Regions from separate parts of the Anaerosalibacter massiliensis genome, predicted to be linked through region 2. Evidence: riboswitches for the same ligand, from Rfam matches in the RefSeq annotation. Region 2 holds a riboswitch; each other region holds the start of a gene.
What was found. Region 2 has a riboswitch for cobalamin ahead of NSA23_RS07355 (leucine-rich repeat domain-containing protein). Riboswitches for the same ligand answer to the same signal wherever they lie in the genome.
Positions count from the first base shown of each region.

Region 1: another riboswitch for cobalamin. It lies ahead of NSA23_RS06910 (cobyric acid synthase); the one in region 2 lies ahead of NSA23_RS07355 (leucine-rich repeat domain-containing protein).
Region 3: another riboswitch for cobalamin. It lies ahead of NSA23_RS06145 (sirohydrochlorin cobaltochelatase); the one in region 2 lies ahead of NSA23_RS07355 (leucine-rich repeat domain-containing protein).

Region 1 is NZ_JANJZL010000003.1:316,535-321,632, forward strand. It holds gene NSA23_RS06900 (L-cysteine desulfidase family protein) at 1-359, shown strand, start outside; gene NSA23_RS06905 (patatin-like phospholipase family protein) at 386-1,582, shown strand; cobalamin riboswitch at 1,792-1,966, shown strand; gene NSA23_RS06910 (cobyric acid synthase) at 2,084-2,926, shown strand; gene cbiB (adenosylcobinamide-phosphate synthase CbiB) at 2,936-3,865, shown strand; gene NSA23_RS06920 (pyridoxal phosphate-dependent aminotransferase) at 3,880-4,935, shown strand; gene NSA23_RS06925 (cobyrinic acid a,c-diamide synthase CobB) at 4,932-5,098, shown strand, end outside.
Region 2 is NZ_JANJZL010000004.1:35,811-40,908, reverse strand. It holds gene NSA23_RS07360 (Ig-like domain-containing protein) at 1-1,541, opposite strand, end outside; gene NSA23_RS07355 (leucine-rich repeat domain-containing protein) at 1,926-2,771, opposite strand; cobalamin riboswitch at 3,022-3,205, opposite strand; gene NSA23_RS07350 (DUF881 domain-containing protein) at 3,284-3,985, opposite strand; gene NSA23_RS07345 (regulatory protein RecX) at 4,221-4,835, shown strand; gene NSA23_RS07340 (hypothetical protein) at 4,944-5,098, shown strand, end outside.
Region 3 is NZ_JANJZL010000003.1:174,282-179,379, forward strand. It holds gene hemB (porphobilinogen synthase) at 1-536, shown strand, start outside; gene hemL (glutamate-1-semialdehyde 2,1-aminomutase) at 555-1,844, shown strand; cobalamin riboswitch at 1,899-2,068, shown strand; gene NSA23_RS06145 (sirohydrochlorin cobaltochelatase) at 2,180-2,956, shown strand; gene NSA23_RS06150 (DEAD/DEAH box helicase) at 3,098-5,098, shown strand, end outside.

The DNA of each region.
Region 1 (5,098 bases), on a different contig from region 2:
TAGGACTATTGTCACCACTATGTGGAGTAGTAATGGCAGCTATAGGTGCTAGTGCAGGTATTACTTATATACTAGGTGGGAATGTTGAAGAAATAGAGGGAGCAATTATAAATATGTGTGAAGGAGTAACAGGAATGGTATGTGATGAAGTGACAGAGGGTTGTAGTTTGAAAGTTAGGACTAGTACTGAGAATGCCATTATATCAGCATATCTTTCTATGGAAGGGGTAGTAGTAGGAACAAAAAATGAAATTGTTCCAGAAAAAGTTGAAGATATTATAGAAAATTTAACTCTATTGAGCTTATTAGGACTGACAAAAGTAGATGAGAGAACTTTGAAAGCTATTAGAGAACAATAAATATCATATAAAGGGGTGAACAATAAATGTATGGTCTAGTATTAGAAGGTGGAGGAGCAAAAGGTGCATATCATATAGGTGCATATAAAGCGATAAGAGAAATGGATATACAAATTGGAGGGGTAGCTGGTACGTCGGTTGGTGCTTTAAATGGAGCCGCAATAGTTCAAGATGAATTTGACAAAGCCTATGAATTATGGGAAAATATGTCTTACTCAAGAGTAATAGATGTAAATGATGAAGAAATACAAAAATTTAAAAAAGGTAAATTAGATATAGAAGATTTTAAAATTTTAGGAGAAAAAATAAAAGGCGTAATAGACGAAAAAGGAATAGACATAACACCTTTAAAAAGACTCTTAACTGAATTAATAGATGAAGAAAAAGTTAGAAATTCAGGTAAAGATTTTGGAATAGTCACAGTTTCTCTTACAGATTTAAAACCTTTGGAACTATATATTGAAGATATTCCAGAGGGAAAATTAGTCGAGTACTTGCTTGCTAGTGCATATTTACCTGTATTTAAAAAGGAGAAAATTGATGGAAAAAAATATATAGATGGAGCAATATATAATAATCTTCCTATAGAGCTTCTATCTAGTAAAGGCTATAAAGATTTAATAGCTATAAGAACTCATGGATCAGGAAGATTAAAGAAAATAGATATTAATGATTTAAATATAATTTATATATCTCCTAATGAAGACTTAGGAAGAACATTGGATTTTGACACTGAAGTAGCCAGAAAAAATTTGAAACTAGGTTATTATGATGGACTAAAAGCATTAAAAGGTTTAAAGGGATATAAATATTATATTGAGTCTGAAAAAGATGAAGACTATTTTTTGGATATGTTTTTAAATACAGAAGAAGAAAAAGTTTTAAGAATAGGAGAAATATTTGGAATTAAAGATATCCCTTATAGAAGAGCATTATTTGAATTTATAATTCCAAAGTTAAGTAATGTTTTAGGTATGGAAAAGGAAAATAGCTATCAGGAAATAGTTATAAGATTTCTGGAGGAGATGGCTATTTTATATGATATAGAAAAATTTAAGGTATATGATTATGATGAACTTTTAAATATAGTTAAAGAAAATCACAAAACTAGGGAAAAGACGGAAGGAGAAAACTTTCTCTACAAAATAGTTAATAAAGTGGACTTTCTTTCTCCATTTAATAAAGAAGATATAATAAAAAATATAGCAGATATAATTTTTTAGAGTTTTAAAAATAGTTTTTAATTAATAGTAATATAAAATATTAATTATATGAGTTAGAAAAGAAAAATATTAAAAGAAGTTAATACTTTTAAAGCTAAAAACTGAAAGTGAACATGAGTTTAGATATGTCAAAGAATCTATGAATATTAAACTGATATAATATTTCCATTTGACACAAAAATATAAAAAATGATATTATATAATGGATAATTTAAAATAAAAGCTAAGGTGCCTTTGTGGTTAAAAGGGAAAGTGGTGAAAATCTGCTACAGCCCCCGCTACTGTAAACGGTGACAAATTTCAGAGTCCACTAGCTATTATGCTGGGAAGGAGGAAGGAGGTTGAACCGTAAGTCAGGAAACCTGCCTGAGCTTAAAGCATTCTTTCGGAGGGAAAGAAAGTGCTTGTTTACTTAGTTCATAAACTGGGGAAATATTGAACTTTCTATAAAACAAGAGAACTTCGAGAGAAGTTCTCTTGTACTTTTTTGGAGGTGAAAATATGACAAGTATTATGGTTCAAGGTACAACTTCTTCAGCTGGGAAGAGCATTTTATGTACTGCTCTATGTAGAGTATTTAAGGAAGATGGCTATAATGTATTTCCCTTTAAAGCTCAAAATATGTCATCTAAGTCTTATAAAACTTCAGATGGACTTGAAATAAGTACAGCTCAAGTTCTACAGGCATTTGCTTCTCAACTGGAACCAAATCCAAATATGAATCCTATTCTTTTAAAACCTACAAGTGATAGAAAAAGTCAAGTATTTATAAAAGGAAAACTATATAAGAATATGGAGGCTGTAGAGTATTTCAAATTTAAAAATGGTTTAAAACCTATGATTAAAGAAACATTTGATGAAGCTGAAAATAGACATGATATAGTGGTTATAGAGGGTGCAGGAAGTCCTGCAGAAATAAATTTGAAAGAAAATGATATTGTAAATATGGGGATGGCTGAAATGGCAGATGCACCAGTGTTATTAGTAGCAGATATAGATAGAGGTGGAGTTTTTGCTTCTCTATATGGGACAGTAATGTTATTAGAAGAAGAAGAGAGAAAGAGGGTTAAAGGATTAGTTATTAACAAGTTTAGAGGTGACAAATCTCTTTTAGAACCAGGGATTGATATGATAGAAGAGCTGTTAAATATTCCTGTAGTTGGAACAATACCTTATGTACATTTAGAACTAGAAGATGAAGATAGTCTCTTAGAATATGAAAAGGAATGTAACAATGGAAAACAAGATATAAGGGAAATGGAAAAGGAAATAAAAAAAATAGCTAAAGTAGTAAGAGAGAATATGGATATAGATTATATTTATTCATTGATGAACAAAATGTAGGTGAAATAAATGTTAGATATTATAGTAGCAGTTGTTTTAGATTTTTTAATAGGGGACCCATATAGTTTTCCCCATCCAGTTAAGCTAATGGGAAATATAATTTCATTTGAAGACAAAACTATAAGAAAAGTATTTAAAAGTAAAAATGAAATTAAAATTGGCGGTTTTTTAATAGCTTTGTTTAATATATTTATAGCTTTTTTTATTCCTTTCATGTTGTTAAAAGGAATAAAAAAATACAGTGTTTTATACCATATTATAAACATCTATCTAATATATACATGTATTGCAGCTAGGTGCTTACATAAAGAAGCTATGAAGGTATACAATGCTTTTAATAATGGTATAGAAGATGCTAGAAAAAAGATTTCTTATATTGTAGGAAGAGATACTAAGAATTTAAGTGAAGAGGAAATTATAAAAGCAGATATAGAAACTGTAGCGGAAAATACTTCTGATGGAGTTATTGCACCATTATTCTATATATTTATTTTAGGAGCTCCAGGAGGACTAATGTATAAAATGATAAACACTATGGACTCTATGTTAGGATATACTAATGAAAAATATATAGATTTAGGATATTTTCCAGCTAAAATAGATGATTTATTTAATTATATTCCAGCAAGACTATCAGGAGTATTAATGTGTATTTCTTCTATATTTAGATATGATGTAAAGAATGGATTTAAGATAATGATAAGAGATAGAAAAAATCATAAAAGTCCTAATAGTGCTTATCCAGAAGGGGCTGTAGCAGGACTTTTGAATATACAGCTTGGCGGAAGCAATTATTATTTTGGGAAATTAATAGAAAAGCCAACTATTGGAGATGAAAATAAAGTTATAGAAAAAGAAGATATAAAAAATACTGTTGAAATAATGTACAGAGGAGAGTTACTTTTATTAGTCATATATACAATTATTAATTTAATTTAAGGAGGAGGAAAAAAATGGAACATGGTGGAGATTTAATTAGCTATGCTGATTATTATCAAGGAGAACTTATAGATTTTAGTAGCAATATAAATCCATTAGGTCCTCCTAAGGGATTAAATGAATTACTTATGGATTCTTTCAATACTCTTGCAAGTTATCCAGATATCCAATATAGGTATCTAAAGAAAAGTATATCTAAATATTTAAAATGCAATGAGAAAAATGTAGTTGTGGGCAATGGAGCTGTTGAAATAATAAATAATATAATTCATTTATTTAAAAGGGTAATTGTATTCATTCCTTCTTTCTCAGAATATGAGAGTAGGGCTAAGGTTTTTGGAAAGGAAATCTTAAAGATAAACTATTTAGAAGATTTTTCTTTAGATTTAAAAAAACTAAAAGAAAATATGAAAAAAGGGGACTTGTTGATATTAGGAAATCCCAATAATCCTACTGGTCTTAGAATTAAAAAAGAAGAACTAATTAAAACTTATGAAATAGTAGAAAATAAAGGTGGTTTTTTACTTTTAGATGAAGCATTTTTTGAGTTTTGTCCAGAGGATTATGATAGTATAGAGATTTTTAGAGATGAAAAGTTTAAAAAGGTGGGAATTATAAGGGCTGCAACTAAGTTCTTTGCTCTTCCAGGAATAAGATTGGGATATGCTTGTATTCCAGATAATATGATAGAAGAATATAAAAAGATAGAACTTCCTTGGAGTGTTAATGCTTTAGCTGATTGTGCAGGAAGATATATATTTAGTTCCAAAGATTATATAGTTAAGAGCAAAGATTATATAAATCAAGAAAGAAAATTCCTATTAGATGAACTTTCAAAAATAAATGGAATAAAAGTATATACTACCCACACGAATTATATACTTATACAACTTTTAAAATGGGATGAAGAATTTGTATTTCATAAGTTTCTTAAAGATGGATTAGTTATAAGAAAATGTTCTAGTTTTGATGGTTTAGGTGAAAATCATATTCGAGTAGCTATTAAGGATAGGGATAAAAACCTAAGACTTATTGAATCTTTTAAAAAAACTGGAGAGGATATAGTATGAAAATGATAATGGTTACAGCACCTTCTAGTGGCAGTGGGAAAACTTTAGTAACATTAGGTATTATTAGAGCATTGAAAAAAAAAGGAATGAATATATGTGGATATAAAACAGGCCCAGATTATATAGATACAAAATTTTTGGGAAAGGCTTCAGGCAAGAGACC
Region 2 (5,098 bases):
GGCAATTCATAACTTCCTACAAATTTATATTCTCCTGCTTTGTTGCCATTGTATACTTCACTTGTCCAATTTATATCTACTTCTTCTTTAGTTCCATTACTTAAATTCAATTTTATCTTATTTGGTAATTTTGTTATTGCATCTTCTTTATTAGTACCAAAATCTACTTCTATATCTTCTATTGGATCTATTTCTTTTACTGTTACTACTTCTTCTTTTACAACTACTTTAACATTTGCTTTTGGCTTGTCTCCAATTACTTCTTCTGATAGCTTATAGTTTCCTACAAATACATATTCTTCTGATTTATTACCATCATATTCTTCACTTGTCCAAGTTACATTTACTTCTTCTTTAGTTCCATTACTTAAGTTTAATTTTATTTTCTTTGGTAATTTTTCTAATACTTTTTCCTTGCTTGTACCAAAGTCTACTTCTATATCATTTATAGCTTCTATTGATACCACTTCTACTATATTATTTAAAGCTTTTTCTAAATTGCTTAAAGATTTATCAATGTCTTCTTGAGTAGCATTGACAGTTTGAAGAACTTTAATAGCATCATCATATGCTTTCTTGATTTTACTTATCTTCAAATATTCATCTTTTCTATCACTACTATTTATTTCTGCTACTTTTTTAGTCAATTCATCTTTATCTACCTTAGGGAAAAAGTTATTTTCATAACCCCCGCCCATGGCATCTGCACCACCAATATCATTTCCATAAGCTAATGTAAATTGTACACGCATTACATCTCCATCTTGAAGATACTTGTCAGCAAATCCTACATTTGGAAACACATTATTTACAGCATACATCCATCCTGACATATAGTTAAAATTAAATTCTCCTAGACCATATTCTGGGTCATATTCTTCTTCATCATATACCCCGTTTAGTTTTTCTTTCAGTGCATCTGGAATTTTAGGGGTATCTTTATAAACTGTATTTGTGTCATCTAAAACATTTTCTAAATAAAAACTACTTTCAAGATTACCCGTATTTTCATACTCATATCCATGATTTCTTATTATCTCATCTAATTCTTGAGCTGCATTTCTCCCTTTATGAATATCAACTTGAATAGGCTCTATTAAGTATCCTAACCCTACTGTAAATGCCTCCATACTAAAAGTAAAACTACCAATTACATCTCCATCTTCTGCTTCTTCACGAATTAAAGTATATTTTTGTAAATATTTCTTTCCATTACAATTTACATTTATTTCAACATTATTTGTTCCTATCTCTAAATTTAAAGTATAGCTAGTTTTTTCCTTATCATCCCAGTTAATGCTAACTGGCTTTCCATTGTTTGTGACTCCAATATTTGAAGTACTTATTTTTTCTCCACTAGAATCTTTTGCCCACAAATCAAATGTTATCTTATCTGCTTTTGTGGTCATTTCTTTTAAAGTAGTTTCAATACTTGGTTCAGATGTTTCTACCCCTTCTGTAAATGATAAATTTGCCGTAGAAAACAGTATTGTAAATACCATTAAAAAAGATAAGAACTTCTTAATACTATTATTTTTCAAATAGCTCCCTCCTTAATTTTTTAAATTTTTCGCAACAAAAAAGCTTCTATCATGAGAAAAACTCATGACAGAAGCCCTATATATGCTGTAGAACTTTACTTGAAACTAGTACACATGCGAAACTAGTTTTCTGTCATCAAAGAATCTGTTTCCGACTTGGTTATAATCTTTAATATAACCTTTACGGTAGCGCATCTGTTCAGGATTTTCACCTGATTCCAGAAAGATAATATATATCTTGCCTTATATAATATATAGGCTTTCTTTGAGTTTAAAGTTAAGTTTTTAGGTTAAAACGCAAAAGAATATGTCTTTACTTATACTATCAAATAACAAATAAAATATCAATATTTTAAAAATGCTATATTAGCTAAAAGGATTTTTTTATATGTATTTAGTTTTAATTTCGAATTTCTCACAATAAGAATCTATCTTTGAGCCTTCTTTACATATTACAATTGTATGTTTGTTTACAAATTCTTCCCCTATTTCATCTAAATCATGAAGTATTTTAACAGTTTTTAATCTTCTACAACCAGTAAAAACTCTATTTCCAATTTCCTTAACATTTAAAGGTATTGTGACATTCAACAGAAATTTACAATTTTTAAAAGCAGCATCATCAATTTTTCTAACCTTCTCAGGTATTTGAATATTATTTATTCCAGATAAATAAAAAGCTTCTTTATCTATATATTCTAAACTTTCTGGAAACTTAATTTCTTTTAGAGATTTTGTTTTGTAAAATGTTCGAAATTCAATTTTTTTAATGTTTTCAGGTAATTGAATGTTTTTTAAACTATCACAGGAATTAAATGCATCTGCACTAATTTCTTTTATTTCACTTTTATTTGAAATAGTAATCTCCTTTAGATTTTTACATCCTTTAAATGTATCTTTACTAATTTTATTCATTCCATTTGGTAAATTGATTCTTTTTAATTTTATGCAATCCTTAAATGCTCCTTCTTCAATTACTTTTACAGATTCAGGAATATTAACATTTCTTAAAGCTTTACATCCTTTAAATGCATTTTTGCCAATTATAGCAAGAGTTTTTGGAAGAATAATTTCTTTAATCATTTCATTATTTTCAAAAGCATTATTTCCAATCCTTATGTAATTCTCCTCTATTTTTAGCCTTTCTTCTCCATAACTTCTTGCTTTTCTTTTATCTAGCATATAAAAAGTATTTCCCACGTTCCAAACCCTTATCTTCCCCTTTGCCATTCACTCCCTCCTTCCAAAAACTATTTATACTAAGTCCACATTAGGCCTACACCGTTTAAATAATATTTATTTCTATATTGTGTTTAATTATTAACATTATCTTATATAACCTTAATAAAATAGTTATATTTTCTAACAATAAAAAAAATCCTATAACGGTAGGATTTTGCATACTAAGCATGTCTATATATAAAAATATAAATATATATTTTTTAGATAAGTACATGTCCATATAATTTCCCACCGAAATCATGGTTTCTATTCTATGGCAGGTCTCCTGACTTAAAGTTTCTAGCCTAATACTCTTATCTTCCCGAAAAATAAATTTCAGTGACGTTTTTAGAGTATTGTAACTTTTACAGTAGCGGGGGCTGTTAAGGTTTTTCACCTTATTCCCTATTAATGTAAAAACAACCATAGAAGTATTTAATTTTATGTCCATTATAATATATGAAAAAATTGTTGTCAACTTATTGCTAATATAAAAAACGTCCATTATTCATGGACGCTTTTTATTTTGTTCCTTCTATTATTGGTTCTGCATCTTTGAATTCAATTACTTTATTAAATTTTGGTACAGTAATATTGTTCATCTTCTTGATTTTTATATCAAAATATTCATCATCAGTTAATGTTTCACTTATTTTATATAAATCATTTTGATTTCCAATTACTTTTATTGAGAATGGGGTATTAGTAGACATTCCATTTATCTCAAAATGCCTTCCTGCTACTTCTATTTCCGTATAGGCTGTAATCCTCAAATCGTTGATTGAAATTGCTTCTGAACCTGCCATTCTCAAAATATTGACAATAAAAGTTAATAATTCCTTCTTCTCTATTAATACTTGATCATCAGAATAATATAAAGAATCATCATGTAAATCATTGATATCAATTATAATGCCAGGTCCTTCTACTTCTTCATATCCACATAACATTTTATATTTTTCAACTTCATCTATTAACCCTTTTGTTTTCTTATCCATAATATTTTTTTCATATTTTTTTAATACTTTACTCCGTTCTTTTATTTCTTCTTGCAAATTTTCTTTTTCTTCATTGATTTTATCAATTTCTGATATTAGCTTTTCTCCTTCTTTACCAGGAGTTATATTAGCTTCTCTAACACTATCTACAGTATTAAATTGAAAACCAATCAATACGCCTAATACAGTACTTATGATAAAAAATATAATCTTATCCTTTTTCATATTATCTTTCTCCCTAATCAAATAAAATAAACTTTTTAGGCTTTTATTTTTATATAAATTAAGCTAACAATGAAAATTATATCATACTTAAAGCTTTAATTAAAATGAAATTACATTATATATCCTATACCCCAAAAATTGTTTAATAACAAACAATTTCGACCGAAATGATATTTCATGATATTATATATATATCAATACGCTTTAAAAATTTTGATTTACGAAAGGATTTTTTATGAAAATCACAAAAATTACATCTCAACAAAATAAAGATAGGGTTAATATATACATAGATAATGAGTTTGCATTTGGACTAGATTTAGAAATAGCATATAAATACAACTTGAAGAAAGGTATGGAAATAGATGAAACATATATTAATGATGTATTAAAATCTGAAGAACAAAATAATGCAAATAATTATGCACTGAAATTTTTATCATCTAGATGGAGAACTGAGAAGGAAATTGAAGATAGAATGACAAAAAAAGGGTTCGATGAAGAAATAATTAATGAGACATTAAATTATTTAAAAAAATATGAATTTATTGATGATAGACGATTTGCGGAAATTTATGCTGAGGAAAAAATAAGGCTTAAAAAATTAGGAACCTATAGAATAAAATATGAATTATGCAATAAAGGAGTAGATGAAGAAATAGCATCTGAGGTAGTAAAAAAATATTCAGATGATGAATTTGAAAGAGCTATGGAACTAGCATCTAAGAAAATTAAGTCTTATAAAAAAGATGATAAAAATGCAATATATAGAAAATTAGGAGGATATCTTCAAAGGAGAGGTTTTTCCTATAACTGTGTTTCCAAGGTTTTAAGAGAGCTAGTTAACTAGCTCTTTTTTATCTCAATATTTTTCTTAATATTATGAATAACAACTTAAATTAATTCTATAATATGATAATATATAGGCAATGGAGTAAATATAAACAGGGGGTGAAATGTGTTGTTTTCTAAAAAGCTACGACATTTGGAAATAGAGGTTAAAGAGCTAAAAGACGATACTATTTATAACTGCATAATACGAGATAAAAAAAAGAAGCAAATAGAAAAGGAGCCTGTTGAAATATCTGGCAAGGAACTAAAAATACTTGCTGA
Region 3 (5,098 bases), on a different contig from region 2:
AGTATTTAGGAAAAATTGCTTTAAGTCATGCTAGAGCAGGAGCAGATATGATAGCACCTTCTGATATGATGGATGGCAGAATAGAGTATATTAGAAATTGTTTAGATGACAATGGATTTAAAACTGTACCTATTATGGCCTATAGTGCGAAATATGCATCTTCATTTTATGGACCATTTAGAGATGCTGCAGATTCATCTCCAGCTTTTGGAGATAGGAAGTCTTATCAAATGGATCCAGCTAATACAGATGAAGCTATGAGAGAAATTGAATTAGATATAATGGAAGGGGCAGATATAATAATGGTAAAACCAGCTCTTTCCTATCTTGATATAATAAGAAGAGCAAAAGATAATTTCAATATGCCTTTAGCAGCTTATAATGTAAGTGGAGAGTATTCAATGCTTAAGATGGCTGTAAAGGAAGGACTTTTAGACGAAACAGCTATATTAGAATCTTTACTCTCAATTAAAAGGGCTGGTGCAGATATAATTATTTCATATTTTGCTAAAGATGTAGCTAAAATACTAAAATAATTAAAAGGAAGTGATAATATGAACCTAAAAAAGTCAAAAAATATATATGATGAAGCTATAAAATACATTCCAGGAGGAGTAAATAGCCCTGTTAGAGCCTTTAAGTCTGTTGGAGCAGATCCAGCATTCATTAAATCTGGACATGGAAATAAAATAGAAGATGAGGACGGAAATACTTATATTGATTATATCTGTTCATGGGGTCCTTTAATACTTGGACACTCTGATGAAAGATTAATAGAAGGTATAGAAGATATTTTAAGAAATGGAATAAGTTTTGGACTACCTACTAAGATAGAAGTAGATATGGCAAAGCATATTGTAGAATCTTATAATGGTGTGGAAATGGTAAGAATGGTGAACTCAGGTACGGAAGCTACTATGAGTGCCATAAGAGTAGCTAGAGGATATACTGGTAGGGATAAAATAATAAAATTTGAAGGTTGCTATCATGGACATAATGATTGTTTACTTGTGAAATCTGGGTCAGGAGCTATAACTTATGGAGTACCCACTAGCAGTGGAGTTCCAGCAGATATAGTAAAAAATACTATAGTTTGCAGATATAATAATTTAGAAGATGTAAAAAAGACTTTTGAAGATTTTGGAGAAGATATAGCAGCTATAATCCTAGAACCTGTAGCAGGAAATATGGGAGTAGTTCCTGCAAAGAGAGAATTTTTAGAAGGCCTTAGGAAGATAACTAAAGAGAATGGTTCAGTACTTATATTTGATGAAGTAATAACAGGTTTTAGGATAAGCTATGGAGGGGCTAGCGAAGTATATGGAATTGAACCAGATATGGCTTGTTTTGGTAAAATAATCGGAGGAGGATTTCCAGTTGGTGCTTATGGCGGAAAAAAAGAAATAATGGAAATGGTATCTCCAACAGGGCCAGTTTATCAAGCAGGTACTCTTTCAGGAAACCCATTAGCCATGCATGTAGGATATAGAAATTTAAAAATACTAAAAGAAAATAAAAATATATATAAGGAACTAGAAGAAAAAGCTATTATGATAGAAGAAGGAATTAGAAAAAATATAGAAGAATTAAATATAAATGCAAAAATAGTAAGATTTAAAAGTATGTTAACTCTTTTCTTTGGAAAAGGACCTTTTGAAAACTTTGATGATGTTCAGTCTTGTGATACAGAAATGTATGCTAAATATTTCAATGAAATGTTAAATCGTGGAATAATGCTTCCACCAGCCCAATTTGAAGGTATGTTTTTATCTATAGCTCATACTAAAGAAGATATAGAATATACTATTAAGGCTAATTACGAAGCATTGAAGGCTATTAAGTAGAGTTAAAAAAATTGCAAAAATTATAGTCTTATGTTAGCATATGTTTTATACAACTTAATAAGAGGAGATATAGGTTTATTATGATTAAAAGGGAAATTGGTAAAAGCCAATACAGCCCCCGCTACTGTAAGTGGTACGAAATCAACGATATACCACCTCTTGGGAAGGTGTTGAGAGTAGGATAAACCACAAGTCAGGAGACCTGCCTATAACTTTTAAGTATGCCTTCGGTGGGAAGGAATTGCTTTTGTATTAAAATATATATGAATATCCATCCCATAGCTGTTTGAGGCTATGGGATTTTTTACAAATAACTCAAAGAAAAGAGGTATAAAATGAAAGAAGCTATCCTTGTAGTTAGTTTTGGAACAACTTATGAGAAAACAAGAAAGTTATGTATAGAAAGCACAGAAAATGAAATTAAAGATAGATTTAAAGATTTTGAAATTAGAAGGGCTTTTACTTCTCAAATGGTAATAGAAAGATTAAAAAAGAGAGATGGCATAATAATAGATAATGTAGAAGAAGCATTAGAGAAAATATGTAAGGGTGAGACTAAAGATATATATATTCAATCCTTACATATCATACCAGGTCATGAATATGAAAAAATGCATAGGCACATAGATAGTTTTAAGGACAAATACAATTTTAATAGTATAAGTGTAGGAAAGCCCTTACTATATGATGAAGAAGATTATAAAAAAGTGGTTGAAGCACTAGATACTAAGGGATTAAAAGAAGATGAAGCTATTGTATTTATGGGACATGGGACAGATCATATTTCTGACAATTGTTACAGTAGATTAGAAGATGAATTTAAGAAACAAGGATTTAAAAATGTATATATAGGTACAGTGGAGGGCAATGAAACTATAGAAGATATAATACCTTTACTAAAAGAAAATAAAATAAGAAAGGTAATACTAAAACCTTTCATGTTAGTTGCAGGAGATCATGCAAAAAATGATATGGCAGGAGATGAAGAAGATTCTTGGAAAAATAAACTTTTAAAAGAAGGTTTTAAGGTAGAAACCTATGTAAAAGGCCTTGGAGAAGAGGACAGTATAAGAAAGTTATTTGTGTCACATTTAGAAGATATAATAGAATAAAATTGAGAAATTAATTAAGTTTTGTTAGGGGTTTAGAATTATCTAAGCCCTTTTTCTTGTGAGTATATTTTAAATATAATATGGGCTATGATATAATAGGATATTGAATAATAAATCCCATGATTTTGATAGAGGTGAAATATGTTAAATATAGATGATAAGCTATTATTAGAAAGATCGGGAAACTATCAATCTTACATTAAAGGAAAAGAATGTTATTATAATGGTAGAGTCACGAATTTAAGGTACGATAAAGACTTAAAATATTTTCAAGGAATAGTTAAAGGAAGTAAAGAATATATAGTGGAGCTTTTTTTTGATAAAGATAATGATTTAGTATCCTCTCATTGCACATGTCCAGCTTATGAAAAATATTCAGGTGATTGTAAACATATCATTGCTCTTCTTTTATATATAAAAAACTTAAATATATCTAATACATTTCAAAAAAAAGATGAAGAAAATATAAAAAACATAATTGATTATTATAAATTTAATAGTGAAAATCAAAATATACCTGTAAAATTAGAACTTAATTATGAATTTGATTTTAATGATTTCAGAGACATTGATGAAAGTTCTTTTTTAAGTCTAAGAATGGGAGAAAACAAGCTATATGTAGTAAGAAATGTTAAAAAGTTCTTTGAGAGTTTAGAAAATGGAGAAGAAATATATTTTGGAAAAGAATTTACTTTCAATCCTAATTATCATGTATTTAGACCTGAAGATGAAAAAGTAATTAGCTTTCTGAAACTTTTATATGAAAATCATACAATAAATAGTACAAGATATTATGGAAGTGGAGACCAGAATATATTTAAAGGAAAGCACATATTACTTAAACCAGAGGCATTGAAAAGTTTTTTTAAGCTTATGGGAGGTAGAAGTTTTAATGCTTCTATAATGGGATCTGAGTACAAGAATATAAAGATAATAGAGAAAGATTTTTATTTAAATATGAAACTAGATGAAGAAGGCAATTATTTAACTATGAAAATGGATTCTTATGAAAATATTATTCCTCTTACTTCAAATGGTGAGTATATTTTTAATAATGAGCATATCTATAAAATTTCAAAAGAGTGGAGAAAGAAAATAGTACCTTTATATGATGAGATAATTTCAAGTAGAAATGAAACTTTAAAAATACCTAATAAATACAAAGAGGACTTTATATCAGAAATAATTCTAAGTGTTAAAGATGTAGCCAATATTGATATAGATGAAAAAATAGAAAATTCTATATACAACCCTGATCTTAAAGCCAATATATATTTAGATAAAGAGTCAGATATTATTATAGGAAAAGTTAATTTTATATACGGAGATATAAATATAAACCCTTTTAGTTCTCAAGATTCTAATATTAATAAACCTGGAAAAATTTTATTGAGGGATGCAGAAAAAGAAAGAAATATTTTAAGACTTTTAGAAAAAAGCGAATTTAAGGTTAGAGATGGGGAGATATATATAGATGAAGAGGAAAAAATATTTAATTTTATATTCAATATTATTCCTAAGATTCAAAACTTATGTAGTGTATATTACTCTGAAGGCTTTAGAAATATAGCATTCAAAAACCCTGCTAATTTTTCTGGAAGTATAGGTTTAAATAGTGATACAGATATGTTAGAGTTTAATTTTGAATTAGCAGGTATAAGTTCTGAAGAATTAGAAAAGGTATTTAAAGCTTTAAAGGAAAAAAAGAAATATTATAGGCTGAAAAATGGTTCGTTTTTATTATTAGATAATAATGAACTAGGATATATGGAAAATATTTTAGATTATTTAGATATAGATGAAAAAGATTTAAATAGAGAAACATTATCAATTCCTAAGTACAGAGCAGCATATTTAAATAATTATTTAAAGGAGAAGAAACTAAATTTTATTGAAAAAAATATGGATTTTCAAAATTTAGTTGAAGATATTAATAAACCAGAAGATATTGAATATGAGATTCCTATAGAGCTAGATAATATTCTTAGAGATTATCAAAAGTTTGGATTTAAGTGGTTAAAAACTTTATCAAGATATGGTTTAGGTGGAATATTAGCTGATGATATGGGTTTAGGTAAAACATTGCAAATAATTACCTTTTTATTATCAGAAAAAAATGAAAAGGGCAGATGGCCATCCCTT